Regions from separate parts of the Dehalobacter sp. genome, predicted to be linked through region 2. Evidence: a T-box and tRNA genes for the amino acid it is inferred to sense, from the RefSeq annotation. Region 2 holds a T-box; the other holds one or more tRNA genes.

Evidence for each region. A T-box is a leader RNA that pairs with one kind of tRNA and senses whether it is charged. The one in region 2 lies ahead of ileS (isoleucine--tRNA ligase), so its partner is inferred to be a tRNA-Ile.
Region 1: it encodes a tRNA-Ile, which carries the amino acid that the T-box ahead of ileS (isoleucine--tRNA ligase) is inferred to sense. The anticodon was not compared.

Annotation. Positions count from the first base shown of each region.
Region 1 is NZ_JAPDHR010000039.1:17,675-25,044, reverse strand. Features, by position in the region: gene dnaG (DNA primase) at 1-1,684, shown strand, start outside; gene rpoD (RNA polymerase sigma factor RpoD) at 1,671-2,831, shown strand; tRNA gene OKX56_RS10825 (tRNA-Asn) at 2,993-3,067, shown strand; tRNA gene OKX56_RS10820 (tRNA-Ile) at 3,076-3,150, shown strand; gene OKX56_RS10815 (tRNA (adenine(22)-N(1))-methyltransferase) at 3,217-4,080, shown strand; gene OKX56_RS10810 (Nif3-like dinuclear metal center hexameric protein) at 4,065-5,216, shown strand; RNA gene rnpB (RNase P RNA component class A) at 5,604-5,968, shown strand; gene OKX56_RS10800 (hypothetical protein) at 6,739-7,125, shown strand; gene OKX56_RS10795 (hypothetical protein) at 7,125-7,370, shown strand, end outside.
Region 2 is NZ_JAPDHR010000041.1:11,219-18,588, reverse strand. Features, by position in the region: gene ileS (isoleucine--tRNA ligase) at 1-1,924, opposite strand, end outside; T-box leader at 2,022-2,290, opposite strand; gene spoIIP (stage II sporulation protein P) at 2,647-3,492, shown strand; gene murJ (murein biosynthesis integral membrane protein MurJ) at 3,548-5,107, shown strand; gene lepA (translation elongation factor 4) at 5,231-7,036, shown strand; gene hemW (radical SAM family heme chaperone HemW) at 7,172-7,370, shown strand, end outside.

The sequences.
Region 1 (7,370 bases), on a different contig from region 2:
TGTAAATCCCGATCGTCAGATGTTCTACTGTTTTGGCTGCCACACCGGCGGAAATGTTTTTTCTTTCCTGATGAAGAAAGAAGGCTTAGCCTTCATCGAAGCTTTGAAGAAGGTAGCCGGGAAGTATGGGATGGCGCTGCCGGAAAGAGAGCTTTCTTCGGAGGAAAGGAAGAACGAAGCCCAGCGCAGCCGCTGGCGGGAGATTCATGAGTGGGCTGCCTGCTACTACCACGACGTGCTTCTGCATCGTCCCGAAGGACAGGATGGACTGGCTTACTTTGAACACAGAGGGATTGGCCCCGAAGTCATCCGGGATTTCCGTCTTGGGTTTGCGCCGGACAGGTGGGATGGCTTGATCAGGGAGCTTGCAGACAAAGGAGTCGCACCGGAAGAACTGGCTGAATTCGGGCTCGCTGTCCGTAGGGAAACCAGTGAGCAGGAAATCAGTTATTACGACAGGTTCCGCAACAGGGTGATTTATACTATCCTCGATGTCAAAGGGGCTCCGATTGCTTTTGGCGGAAGGGTGCTCGATGATTCTACACCTAAATATCTGAATTCACCGGAAACAAAATTTTTTCATAAAGGACGCAATCTTTACGGCATTCATCTGGCTTCCCGGGGAATCAGGGAGGCAGGGTATTCTTTACTCCTTGAAGGGTATATGGATACAATCGCAGCGCAGAGAGCAGGCTTCACAAATGCTGTCGCCTCACTCGGAACCGCCCTGACTAAGGATCAGTCCAGGCTGCTTAAAAAATATTCAGGCAAGATCGTAATCGGCTATGACTCGGATAAGGCAGGGATTCAGGCAGCCCTGCGCGCCGGTGAGATCCTTCTTGATGAAGGCCTGAACATTCAGGTGCTGCTGCTCGAGGATGCCAAGGATCCTGATGAATTCCTGAAAAAGCACACCGTCGCTGAATTCCGCAAGAAACTCGAAAATACCATTACTTTCATCGAGTTTAAATATAAAATGCTGATCCGGGACACCCCCCTGCGGACCATACCGGATAAAGCAGAGCTGATCAGAAAGCTTGCTCCCGATATCCTTAAAGTTTCAAGCGTAGTTGAGAAAGAAGGATATGAAAGATATCTAAGTCTGGAGCTCGGTCTCACGCTCGAAGCAGTTCAGCACGAGATCGACAGCTTGACGAAGAAAACCAGAGGAAACAGGGGTAATTCCGAAATTTTTTCGCAACAACAGGATATTTCTGTAAAAAAAAGAAATACTATAGAAGGGACGGACATTGACAGTTCTAACGAATCTTATGTCCATTTAGGAGTTTTCCGGGCCGAACAGACCATTCTCAGAATCATCCTGGAGAATCCCAATTATAAAAATCAAGTAGCCGACAACCTGGATAAGGAATTTTGGAGGCTGCAGGAACATAGATATATCTTCGAGAATTTCCCGGAAAACAGTTTGAATCTTATCAATGATGACAGCTGGTATGAGAAGGTTCAAAGGCGTCTTGCCGAAATATATGAATTGTCCATCGATTTCGATAAAGCCGATATGCTCCTTAAGGACTGCATTGCTTTGATTAAGGAGACAAAGAAGAAAGAGACGATCGAAGATTTGCAGGCCAAAATGATTTTGCTGGAAAAAACTGGAGATATGACTGGGGCGCTTGTCCTGCTCCAGGAGATAGGAGAGCGGTTGAAACGTGGCGAGAAATAATAAGAAACAATTTGTTGCGAATTATCCGCTGGAAGGGGAGAATTCCGTGACCGTAGATGAAATGAAAAAGGAAAATGTCTCGACTTTAATTGAGCTGGGCAAAACCAAGGGTAATCTTACCTATGATGAGATTGCCAATGCTTTGCAGAAGGTCGACCTTTCTGAGGACCAGATTGAGGAGATCTATGACCAGCTGAGCGGGCTCGGTATTGATGTTGTTGACGACAGCGTCGAAGTGGTTATCGACAAAGAAACAAAAGATCTTGCCGACGAGATCGCTAATGAAACAGACATTGACCTTTCCATTCCTGAAGGTGTGGGGATCGACGATCCCGTCAGGATGTACCTGAAGGAGATCGGCCGGGTTCCTTTGCTGACAGCGGAAGATGAGATTGAACTGGCTCTCAAGATGGAGGCCGGGGATGAAATGGCCAAGCGCCGTCTGGCGGAAGCAAACCTGCGTCTGGTGGTCAGTATTGCCAAGCGCTATGTGGGCCGCGGCATGCTTTTCCTGGACCTGATCCAAGAGGGCAATCTTGGTCTGATTAAAGCTGTGGAAAAATTTGATTACCGCAAAGGCTTTAAATTCAGTACGTATGCAACCTGGTGGATCAGACAGGCCATCACGCGCGCGATCGCCGACCAGGCCAGAACGATCCGCATACCGGTTCATATGGTCGAAACGATTAATAAACTGATCCGGGTCAACAGACAGCTCCTGCAGGAACTGGGCCGCGATCCAACCCCGGATGAAACAGCCAAGGTCATGGAGATACCGGAAGAACGTGTGCGGGAGATCTTAAAGATCGCTCAGGAACCTGTTTCTTTGGAAACACCGATCGGGGAAGAGGAAGATTCCCACCTCGGAGATTTTATTCCCGACGAGGATGCTCCGGCTCCCTCTGAAGCCGCGTCATTCATCCTGCTCAAGGAACAGCTTGAAGAGGTCCTTGAGACGCTCACCCCAAGAGAAGAGAAAGTCCTCAGACTGCGTTTCGGACTCGATGACGGACGCACCAGGACTTTGGAGGAAGTCGGCCAGGAATTCGGCGTAACCAGAGAAAGAATCAGGCAGATCGAGGCCAAGGCGCTGCGCAAGCTCCGCCATCCAAGCCGCAGCAAAAAATTGAAGGATTATTTAGACTAAAAATCAGGATTTTCTTAAAAAATTCTTGTTATGCTAAAGACAATAAATAAGACTAAAAAGGATTAAGAAAAGTTGAGATGAATCCAGATAACGCAAGATAAAATTGATAAAACATGCTTGACCATCGCGCAATAATTCCGTATAATAAACGTCGCAGGCTTTCCTCGATAGCTCAACGGTAGAGCAATCGGCTGTTAACCGATAGGTTGCTGGTTCGAATCCAGCTCGGGGAGCCATATTTTTTGGGCCTATAGCTCAGCGGTAGAGCGGCCGGCTCATAACCGGTTGGTCCCTGGTTCGATCCCAGGTGGGCCCACCACCAAAAATAATGAATTTGAAATCAAAAACAAAACTCTGGTGCAAGCCGGAGTTTATTGTTATAGGGATGATAACATTGAGGAATACAATGGTTTCAGAACAGCAAGATAATAAACTGGAAAATAAAACGGCCATAAAGCTTGGCTCCCGCCTGGAGACAATTGCGTCACTGGTGCCCGCCGGCGCCAGAATCGGGGATATCGGTACGGACCACGCCTATCTGCCTGTCTATCTGGTACAGGCCGGAGTGATTTGCCAGGCTGTCGGGGTAGATGTCCACAGAGGGCCTTATGAATCTGCTGTCGAAAATGTTAAAGCCTATGGATTACAGGACAACATCCAGATCCGGCACGGAGACGGACTGATTCCGCTGGAGTCGGGAGAAGTCGATACATTGGTCATTGCCGGTATGGGCGGCGTGACGATCCTCGAAATACTCGCCACGAAGCCGGACGTACTGCAGAGTGTTCAGACATTGATCCTTCAGCCGCAGGGCGCAGAAAACAGGGTCAGATTCGAACTGCTTTCTGAGGGTTGGAGGCTGAGCGAAGAATGTCTGACAGAAGAAGACGGCAGGCTGTATACCGTCATTTGCCTGTCCCGCTCAGAAGGTCTGGATAGAGAGGAAGTCGAACAGCGGATGAAGCAGGTCATTCAGGATATTGCCGCGGACTGTACCGGAGTGCCTGCGTTGGAAGCAGCAAAGGATCTGGAACAGACGCTGCGTAATTTCATCTGGCAGCTCGGACCGCTGATCATCGAACGCAAAGAACCCCGGTTAAACGACATCATTGCCGACACCACGAGCAATCTCAGAAGAGTCGTTCTGGAAATGATGCGCACAAACAGGGCTGCAGTTTCCCAGAGAGCAGAACAGATGAGGCAGGAAATCGCCATGATGGAGGTAATAAAAAGATGGCTGTATCAGTAGGCCAGGTTGAACAACTCATCGAAAAGATAGCGCCGCGTTCCTGGGCAGAAGACTGGGACAATCCCGGACTCCTGGTCGGCAGCAGCGCCCAGCGCGTCAATAAGATTTTACTGACGCTGGACGGAACCATGGAAGCCGTCGAAGAAGCTGTTTCGGAAAAAGCTGAACTGATTGTTTCCCACCACCCGCTGCTGTTTAAACCGCTGAAGAATCTCCGTATGGACAACCAGGCGGCCTTGGCCCCCCTATCGCTTTTCCGCAATGGGATCTCATATTATGCTGCCCACACGAATCTGGATCAGTCGTATTTGTCATCGAGCCTGACGTTTGCGGAAATGCTCGGACTGCAGAAAAAAGAGTTCCTGGAAACCACCTCTGCTGAGAAACTGATTAAGATCGTCACTTTTGTTCCGGAAGAACACGTCGAGACCATCCGGAAGGCTCTGACCGCCGAAGGCGTCGGCAGTGGAATTACCGATGGCGAGCACAGTGATGCCTACAGCGAATGTTTCTTCCAGACAAACGGTGAAGGCATGTTCCGGGCGCTGGACGGAGCCGAGCCAACTATAGGAAAAGTTGGAGAGCTGACCAGAGTACCCGAGATCCGGCTCGAGAGCATTGTCGAAGAGCGCAGCCTTGGCAGGGCGATTAAGGCTTTGCATAAGGCACATCCGTATGAAGAACCCGCTTACGACCTGATACCACTCCGAAATACCGGGAAACCCAGAGGATACGGGGTGATCGGAACATTACTGAAACCTGTCAGACTAGCCGATTTGTGGGAAGGATTTCTGAAGCAGCTTACGGAGAAGTATGGCCATGACTGTTCTTCAGTGCGATTGGCAGGAGATCCTGACAGAAAGATCAAAAAAATTGCCATTTTAAATGGCAGCGGAAGCAGTTTTGTGGCGAAGGCTGCCTTTAAGGGTGCTGATTTATATATCACAGGAGAGATCGGCTACCATAACGTGCTGGATTGTCTCGAATCAGGTATGGCCGTCGGTGAGCTCGGGCATTTTCTTAGCGAAATCCCAATGATCCATGCACTTTACGATTATATTAGAGCCGATCGAACAATGGATGACGTAGAAGTGGTTATCAGCGCGGCGAGCAAAATACCGTGGTTGAAGCGTTGATAAAGTTATCAACATGACTGAATTGTCTGAAAGATAAATCTATAGTTGGTTCCAATAGCGTCCTGGTTATTTTTGGGCGGATGATCATAAGAACTCAAAAGTTATGCACAATTTGTTCACAACTTGTGCATAACTAAGAATTAAAATAATTACAAAATTATAGGGAAAATTTGATTATAGTGTTATAAATTGTAGCTTGAATTTTGTTTTTGGAATGATATACTGTGATTACGCCGTAATTTGTCGAAGCAACTAATGTCGAAACAAATCATTGAATTCCTGATATACGCTATATGAAATAGGCAACAAATTGATTACGGCGATTTACTTTAGATACGCTTAAGAATTATTTGACCAAACACAAATAATCTAGTAAGATTGGATAGCGAAGTCAACCGGATGGTCGCGGGGACAAGTGCCGAAAGGTCGTCTCTGAGGAAAGTCCGAGCTCCACAGGGCAGGGTGCCGGGTAACGCCCGGCGGGGGGAGAATCCCTTTGAGGAAAGTGCAACAGAGATATACCGCCGCTGCCAAGCGGTAAGGGTGGAAAGGTGAGGTAAGAGCTCACCGGCAGTCAGGTAACTGGCTGGCCCTGCAAACCCCACCTGGAGCAAGACCAAATAGAGGAACGATGGAGCTGCCCGCTCTGTTCCCGGGTAAGGTCGCTTGAGACTGTCGGTAACGGCAGTCCTAGATAGATGATCATCACCTCGCAAGAGGTACAGAACTCGGCTTACAGGTTGACTTCCGCTATATTTCCGGGTAACATCTTTCAATTAAACGAATTTTGGGCTGGTTGCCCTGTCTTATAACTTGGTCTGGGACCAAGTTTTTTTATTTGTCAAAAAGGCTATAAGGATATAGAAATTTTCAGCTGCAATTTAGTATTTTTCCTTGTTCCTTTCTGTGGACCTTCGGAATACGCCGAAAAAGATGTGGCAACCATCGCCTTGGACAATATGCCCGCCGCTTATCACAAAGGAAGAAAGATTGCCATACATCGGATATCGTACCAAAAGAAAGATCCGATCATCAACGCCCACCAATACCGATTGATATTATTTACCAATAGACATAAATTTACATCGGTGTTGACAGGTGATATCTTTTTTTTAACTCATGTCTCCATTATAACTTAGTTTTTTAAAATTTGTGTTTGACTCATTGGGGTCATTATACACAGCCCCGTCCACTGGAACTTGCAACGGTGTTTCCGTTTAAATACATATTAGTATTAATTTGACAGTTATATAGCAAATATTATATAGTATTTACGATATCATAAAAATAACGTCATAAAAATAAAGGAAAAGGAGTATAAGCATTTATGAAAAGTGAATAAAATTATATAATATAAAAAGACTCGCATCAGTAAATATGAAATTAGTTAGTTTAGTTTTAAAAAACAGAAAGGGGAGTATGGTATCGCGTTTTTCAATATATGGATATCATACAAAGTATTTCTATGATACAAAAAAGGAAAATATTTACGTCGGTTGCGGTTGGTCTTGGAGTATTGTCTTTGGCTGTACTATTATTTGTAAATGTTAATAGAGCTTATTCAGACAGCGTTAATTCTCAAGAAGAATCTGCATTTGAAAATTTAGCAGTAGAAACTTTAAAAATAGACACAAATAAGGCTAAGCCTGTATATATGAGAGAAATATATGACGATAATGTTTCTGAATTGAATTCTGATTTAAGAAATAAATGTCAAGATGCTCTTAAATCTTTAACGAAAGATGGGACTCACAAAATAGGTGACTTCATGCCAGTATTTTTCATCGAAGGAAATGATAAAGTATCAATAGCAATTAAACATGATGACGGAACCTTAACTCTTGATGAATTTGATATATCAAAACATGACCCAATTAAATTAAATCATATAGCCAGAGAGGTGAAATAATGAATGGAAAAAAATTAAAAATTACCGTATTAATATTGGCATTTTGCCTTTTATGTTCCAATGCTGCATTTGCTTGGAATATGGCCTGTGATTCTGAACTCAGTAGCGGTATAATAAATATTGGAGGTTATTCTGTCACTAGTACTGACATAGTATGCGATGAAGTTGAAGCATATAGTGAACTTTATCGTAACTATACTCTTGTAGATTATGATTTTGTATTGAATTACGACGTTACTTGGGCA
Region 2 (7,370 bases):
CGAAGAACTTGCTCTGGACTTCCTTAAGGCCTTCGATGTCAAAGCGTTTAGGTGTCCAGGCCGGAGACACATAAAGCAAATACCATCTGAGCGTGTCGGCACCGTACTGGTCAAACAGTTCAAACGGGTCTACCGTGTTGCCTTTGGATTTGGACATTTTCTGTCCCTGCTTGTCTAAAACCAGATCGTTGACCAGAACCCGCTTATACGGGGAACGGCCCATCACAAAGGTCGAGATCGCGAGCAGGGAGTAGAACCAGCCGCGGGTCTGATCGATCCCTTCACAGATAAAATCAGCCGGGAACAGTTCATGGAAGTTCTCTTTGTTTTCAAACGGATAATGATGCTGAGCATAGGGCATCGCGCCGCTGTCAAACCAGCAGTCAATGACTTCACTGACCCGGGTCATCGGTTTGCCGCACTTTTCACAGCGGATATGAACATCATCGACGTAAGGTCGGTGCAGTTCGATGGTTTCATCAATCTTTTCGATTGCTTTTTCCACAAGTTCTTTGCGGGAGCCGACCGAAGCAGTATGGCCGCATCCGCAGCGCCAGATATTCAGCGGAGTCCCCCAGTAGCGGTTACGGGACAATGCCCAGTCATTGACATTTTCAAGCCAGTTGCCAAAACGTTTTTCACCGACAAAGTCGGGATACCATTCAACTGTTTTGTTATTGGCGACAAGCTGATCTTTTAGTTTGGTCATCGCAATGTACCAGCTTGGTTTGGCGTAGTACAGCAGAGGGGTCTGACAGCGCCAGCAGTGCGGGTAATTATGCTCCAATTTTTCCTTTTTAAACAGTTTGCCCTCGGCATGCAGCCACTTGATGATATCCAGGTCGGCATCCATCACAAAGCTATCCTTCCAAGGCGTTGCGATAAATTTGCCCGATTCGTCCACCGGTTGAAAAACCGGCAGGTTGTAGCGCTTTCCGGTGTTATAATCGTCTTCACCAAAAGCGGGTGCGGTATGGACGATCCCGGTACCGTCCTCTGTCGTGACATAATCGGCAGTCGTCACAAAAAAAGCCTTTTTGTCGGCGGTTAAGAACGGCATCAGCTGCTCATACTCCATATATTCAAGCTCAGTGCCTTTTAATTCCTGCAGGACTTCATAATCGTCGCCGAGTACTTTCGGTGCAAGCGTCTTCGATAGATAATAAATCTCATCATTGCTGCGGACTTTGACGTAGGTTTCGGTCGGGCTTACCGTCAGTGCAGCATTGGAGGGCAAGGTCCATGGTGTGGTCGTCCAGGCCAGAAAATACTCGTCATATTCTTGGCGTTTGAATTTGACAATGACTGTATTCGTTTTAATTTCTTTATAGCCCAGCGCGACTTCGTGGGAAGCAAGTCCGGTTCCACATCTGGAGCAGTACGGAAGAATCTTGTGACCTTCGTACATATATCCTTCTCTGAAAAATTTGTCCAGAATCCACCAGACACTTTCAATATAATTGTTATCCAGGGTAATATACGGATGATCCAGATCAATCGAATAACCCATCCGGATCGTCATTTCGCGCCACTGTTTTTCATACGTAAACACAGAGTCGCGGCATTTTTCATTGAACTGGGCGATCCCATACGCTTCTATACCTTGTTTGTCGGAAAGATTCAACTGTTTTTCAACTTCGATTTCCACCGGCAGTCCGTGCGTATCCCATCCCGCCTTCCGTTTGACCTGAAAACCTTTCATGTTCTGATACCGGCAGACGGAATCCTTCAGTGTTCTCGCCATGACATGGTGAATACCCGGCTTGCCGTTGGCTGTAGGCGGACCCTCATAAAACACGAACGGTTCCGCGCCTTCGCGGTTTTCGATTGTCTTCTGCAGAATATCAATCGAATCCCAGTAATCTGATATTTGTTTTTCCCGTCCAGCAACGGGGTTTTCAGCTAAAGATTTAAATTTTTTCATAGAGATTCTCCTTTATCAATTCATTAATGACTAATTAGTTCCTCGTCAACCCTCAAGTTATCATATGAAAAAAGTAAAAATCCCTAAGTATGAATAACTTAGGGACGACTAAACCGCGGTACCACCCTGATTATATGTCTGAGGTACATGAAATTACGTCAAACACATCACTCTTACCCGTTAACGCAGGGCAGGCGAAACTTCTTACTGGAACCCTGTTAATTGATCACTTGACAGTGACAAGGTACATATTTCTGAAGTTCAGCTCCCGGGTGATTTTCACTTGAAAGTCGGACGCAATCTCTCAGCATTTGATTGCTTTCTGTGGACTTCCTTTTAAGCTACTGTCCCATTCCTTGCTGTTTGATACTTGAATTGTCTTCAAATTATATCTATTATATGACATCCCATGCAAAAATGCCAAGTACATCTTAAAAATTCTGCACTGTATAAATTCAGCGTTAATGCAGGTGTAAAATATTAAGGATATTTCAATGTTCTAAGACAGGTTTGTCCTTCATATTCCTAATTATGGAAAGGAGGAGATTATCCTGTTTTTTTGGAATACCCGTCTGAAAGCTGTTGGGGTCATACTACTCTTGGCGCTGCTTGCATTTTCTGTTTACTTTTGCATTTCCAACGATAGTTTTCAGTATACCATAAAAATATTGTCTGAAAAAAGTTTTCCGTTTGAGCTTATACTTCTGGAAGGCGCCCCGGGGATGTCTTATCCACAACGAACCTATATCAGTGATACACGGAATGCTGCTGCAGGGATCGGAATGTATTTGCTGACCGGAGTCAACATATCCGACGCTCGGACGTATTTTTTAAGTTTCTATGCACCTCCTTCCGAAGGGCCGACCTGGCTGGGCTGGGCCTATTATCCCAATGATCCTGAAATGGAGGGACCACTGCTCGAACCCCTCGATAATCCGTTTTATCATGATCCTGAACCGATTAAAAGTGCGCAGGATGTCCTGGTAAGCATCTATCACACCCACAGTGCAGAGTCCTATTCGGGGGATGGCGGTGCAGACCGGTCAGCTGGAGGTGAAAACGGAGATATTGTGGAGATTGGACAGCTATTGACTGAAAAATTGAACCAGGCAGGAATCAATACGGCACATTCCGAGGAGGTTAATGATGCTGTCTATATCCAGGCCTACAATCATTCCTATCTCGCAGCAAAAAAAATGCTCGAGAAAAACCCAACAACCCGTTTGCTGATCGATCTTCACCGGGACGGACTTCCTTCCCAGGTGGGCAAAGATACTGCAAAGATTAACGGACAGGAGTGTGCCAGAGTCATGATTGTGATCGGTCAGAAAAATCAAAACTGGGAAAAGAATGATGCAATTGCGCGTGAAATTATTAAGATTGCGGAAAAAAAATACCCGGGACTGTTTTTCCCGAAAATCCGCTATGCCTCAGAAGCACGCTATAACCAGTATCTCACGGACGGAGCAATCCTGCTGGAAATTGGCAGTCAGCTAAACACGTTGGAGGAAGCACAGGCTGCAGCCGGACCGATAGCCGAAGTATTGAAGGAATATCTCGGTAAATGATATAATTTGCAGTGAGTGCATTTCTTTGTATATAGAAAGGTCCTTCAGCATCATTATGACAAACAATCAAAAAATGATGAAAGCGGCAGGCTTCATGATGGCTGCCAACCTTGTTTCCAGGCTTCTCGGTTTTGTCAGGGAATCCCTGATGGCAGGCCTGTTTGGGAAAACGGCGGCTACAGATGCGTATAATACGGCTTTTATTCTTCCGGACCTGCTCTACTGGCTGTTGGTCGGAGGGGTGTTGAGTGCTGCCTTTATCCCTGTCCTATCCGAATATATTGCCAAAGAAAAGGAAAAAGAAGGATGGAAAGTCGTCAGCTCGGTAACCAATGCGACATTTCTTCTGCTCTGTATCCTGGTTATCGCAGGCATGCTGCTGACTCCGAAGTTTATTGAGATGCAGGTACCCGGATTCAGTCCGGCGAATAAGGAACTTACCATCTATCTTACCCGCATCTTACTGCTGCAGCCGGTCATTCTGGCTTTGAGCGGGATTACGATGGGTATCCTGAACTCGTACAAAATATTTTGGCCGTCCGCGCTGGGGACGGTCCTTTACAATGCCAGCGTCATCCTATTTGGGGCGCTTTTTGCTAATTCCGGTGAGGCCCGGAGTATCTCCGGTTTTGCGTTTGGGGTCGTGATCGGCGCTACGGTAAATTTTCTTGTCCAGGTCCCTTCCCTGCGCAGGGTTGGCTTCCGCTACTATCCAATGATCGATTTGAAACATCCCGGGGTCCGGAAGATCATGGTCTTGGCTGTCCCGATGATTATCATGTACACCTTGAATCAATTCCAGGTCATTGTGAATTCCAACCTCGGTTCTGCGCTTGATCCGGGAAGCTTGACTGCGATCTGGTACTCTTACCGTCTTTTCCAGGTCCCGGTCGGCATCTTCGCGCTGGCCATCGGTGTCGCTGTTTTTCCGACCTTAACAGAGCAGGCTGCTCTGAAAAAGGCCAAAGACTTTCTGGAGACGATCTCGAGTGCAATTCGTCTGATTATCTTTATTACGGTTCCGATATCCATTGGGATGGTCGTCCTGCGCTTCCCTTTGATTCGGGTTCTGTTCCAGCATGGTGAATTCAGTGCAGGGGATACGGATATCATGGCTGTGCCGCTGCTGTATTTTTCGCTGGGGATCACTGCTCAGGCTATTATTCAGATTCTGCCGCGTGCTTTTTATGCGATGCAGAACACCTGGATTCCGGTTATTCTTGGTCTTATCGCCATGGCTGCCAGCATAATCTGGATGTACATTTTAGTCGGGCCTTTGGCTTGCGGCGGCTTGGCCCTGGCTGTAACCCTCGGAGCCATTATGCAGATGCTCCTGCTGTTTATCGTACTGCGCCGCAAACTCGGCAAAATTGACGGGCGCAGAATCGCAGCCGTGTTTAGTAAAACACTGGCAGCCGCTTTGGCCATGGCAGCTGTCGTCATGATTTGGGCGAATCTGCTGACCCTTTGGGTCGGAATTGGCAAAATGGGATCGACGATTGTTTTAATCAGCGGAGCACTCGTAGGCATGCTCGTGTTTTTTATAGTTGCCCGTCTGCTGAAGATGGAAGAGTACCAAATGGCCATCGAGATGCTGATCAAACGACGCAAATAAGGAGGGCTGGGGGGCAAAAGGACTCCCCCTGTCCCCCCGGCATTCCGGAGCCGCCTTGCTTTTCAAGGCGGTAGTTTGGTATAATGATATGCTGGCATTATATTCGGGGAGAGAAGAATATCCATGGCAAACGCTTCATCTAAAATCAGAAATTTTTCGATCATTGCCCATATCGATCACGGCAAATCTACTCTTGCCGATCGGCTGATTGAGTATACCGGAACCATGTCCACCCGGGAACTCAAGGAGCAGGTTCTCGACTCCATGGATTTGGAACGGGAGCGTGGTATTACCATCAAATTGCAGGCAGTTCGTTTGCGCTACAAGGCAAAAAACGGAGAGGTCTATGAGCTGAATCTGATCGATACTCCCGGACATGTTGACTTTTCTTACGAAGTTTCCCGGAGTCTGGCTGCCTGCGAAGGGGCTTTGTTGGTGGTCGATGCGGCCCAGGGTATTGAGGCGCAGACTCTTGCCAACGTCTATCTTGCTTTGGAAAATGACCTGGAGATCATTCCGGTTATTAATAAAATAGATCTGCCAAGCGCAGAACCTGACAGAGTCAAACAGGAGATTGAAGATGTGATTGGGATTGACGCGAGTGAGGCGATCCTCGCATCGGCCAAAGTGGGGATTGGGGTCGAAGAGATCCTGGAAGCCATTGTCCAGAGGATTCCTCCGCCTAAGGGCGATGATGAAGAACCTTTAAAGTCATTGATTTTTGACTCAAAGTTTGATTCCTACAAAGGTGCGATCCCTTATATTCGATTATTTGACGGTAAAGTCTCCAAAGGAACGAACATCAGGATGATGTCCACCGGAAAAATGTTTGAAATCACCGAAGTTGGTGTTTTTACCCCAGGAATGACGATTGTCGATGAGCTGAGGGCAGGCCAGGTTGGCTATATCGCGGGCAGTATCAAGAATGTCGGGGATACCCGGGTCGGGGATACCGTGACGGATAACGACCATGCGGCGGCGGAACCGCTGTCGGGCTACCGCAAAGCGGTATCGATGGTTTTTTGCGGCCTTTATCCGGTTGAAACTTCCGACTTTGACAGGCTGAAGGATGCGCTGGAGAAACTTCAGTTGAATGATGCGAGTTTAATGTATGAAAATGAAACGTCCGCAGCGCTGGGTTTTGGTTTTCGCTGTGGTTTCCTGGGTCTCCTGCACATGGAAATTATCCAGGAGAGACTCGAGAGGGAATTTGGCCTCAGTATTATTACGACCGCACCGAGCGTTGTTTATAAAGTAAATACCACAGCCAAGGAACAGGTCTTTATCGATAACCCTGCGCTTCTGCCGCCTGAAGGAAAGATCGAATCGATTGAAGAGCCTGTGGTCAAGGCTACGATTATGGTACCCTCCGAGTACGTAGGCACCATCATGGAACTGAACCAGGAGAAAAGGGGTACGTTCCTGAACATGGATTACATCACCGCTTCGCGCGTAAGTCTCTATTATGAGCTTCCGTTAAGCGAAATTGTATATGATTATTTTGATCAGCTTAAATCCCGGACCAAAGGGTATGCGTCTCTGGACTATGAACTGATCGGATACAAGGAAGCGGATCTTGTGAAACTCGATATCATGCTGAACGCTGAAATTGTTGATGCACTCTCCTTCATTGTCCATAAAGACAAAGCATATTCTCGTGGACGCAAACTTGTTGAAAAGCTGCGCAGCCTGATTCCGCGGCAGATGTTTGAGATACCTGTTCAGGCCGTGATCGGTGCCAAGGTCATTGCCAGGGAGAATATCCGGGCTATGCGCAAAGATGTTCTGGCCAAATGCTACGGTGGTGACATTTCCCGGAAACGCAAACTGCTGGAAAAGCAAAAAGAAGGCAAGAAACGCATGAAACAAGTCGGCAGTGTGGAAATACCCCAGGACGCTTTCATGGCAGTGCTCAAGATGGACGATTAATTTTACTTTGCTCGGGTTAGACCCAAGGCAGCACCTCCTGCGCTGTGCTCCGCTTGGCGCTGGACATCCATTACGGTGACTTAGTCTGCAGCTTGGGAACGTAAATATTAAAAATCGCTGTATTAGGTGATTCGTATGACTTCTTTATATGTTCATGTTCCGTTTTGTGTAAAAAAATGTTCCTACTGCGCATTCTATTCGGTACCTTATACTGCTCCCATTATCGCAGACAGTAAAATATTCGGTAGCGTAGATGGGGCTGACCATATGTTATTATCAGACCCGGCCTCCGATTTGGTCTTCGTCTATTTGCGCGGACTGGAGCGGGAGCTTG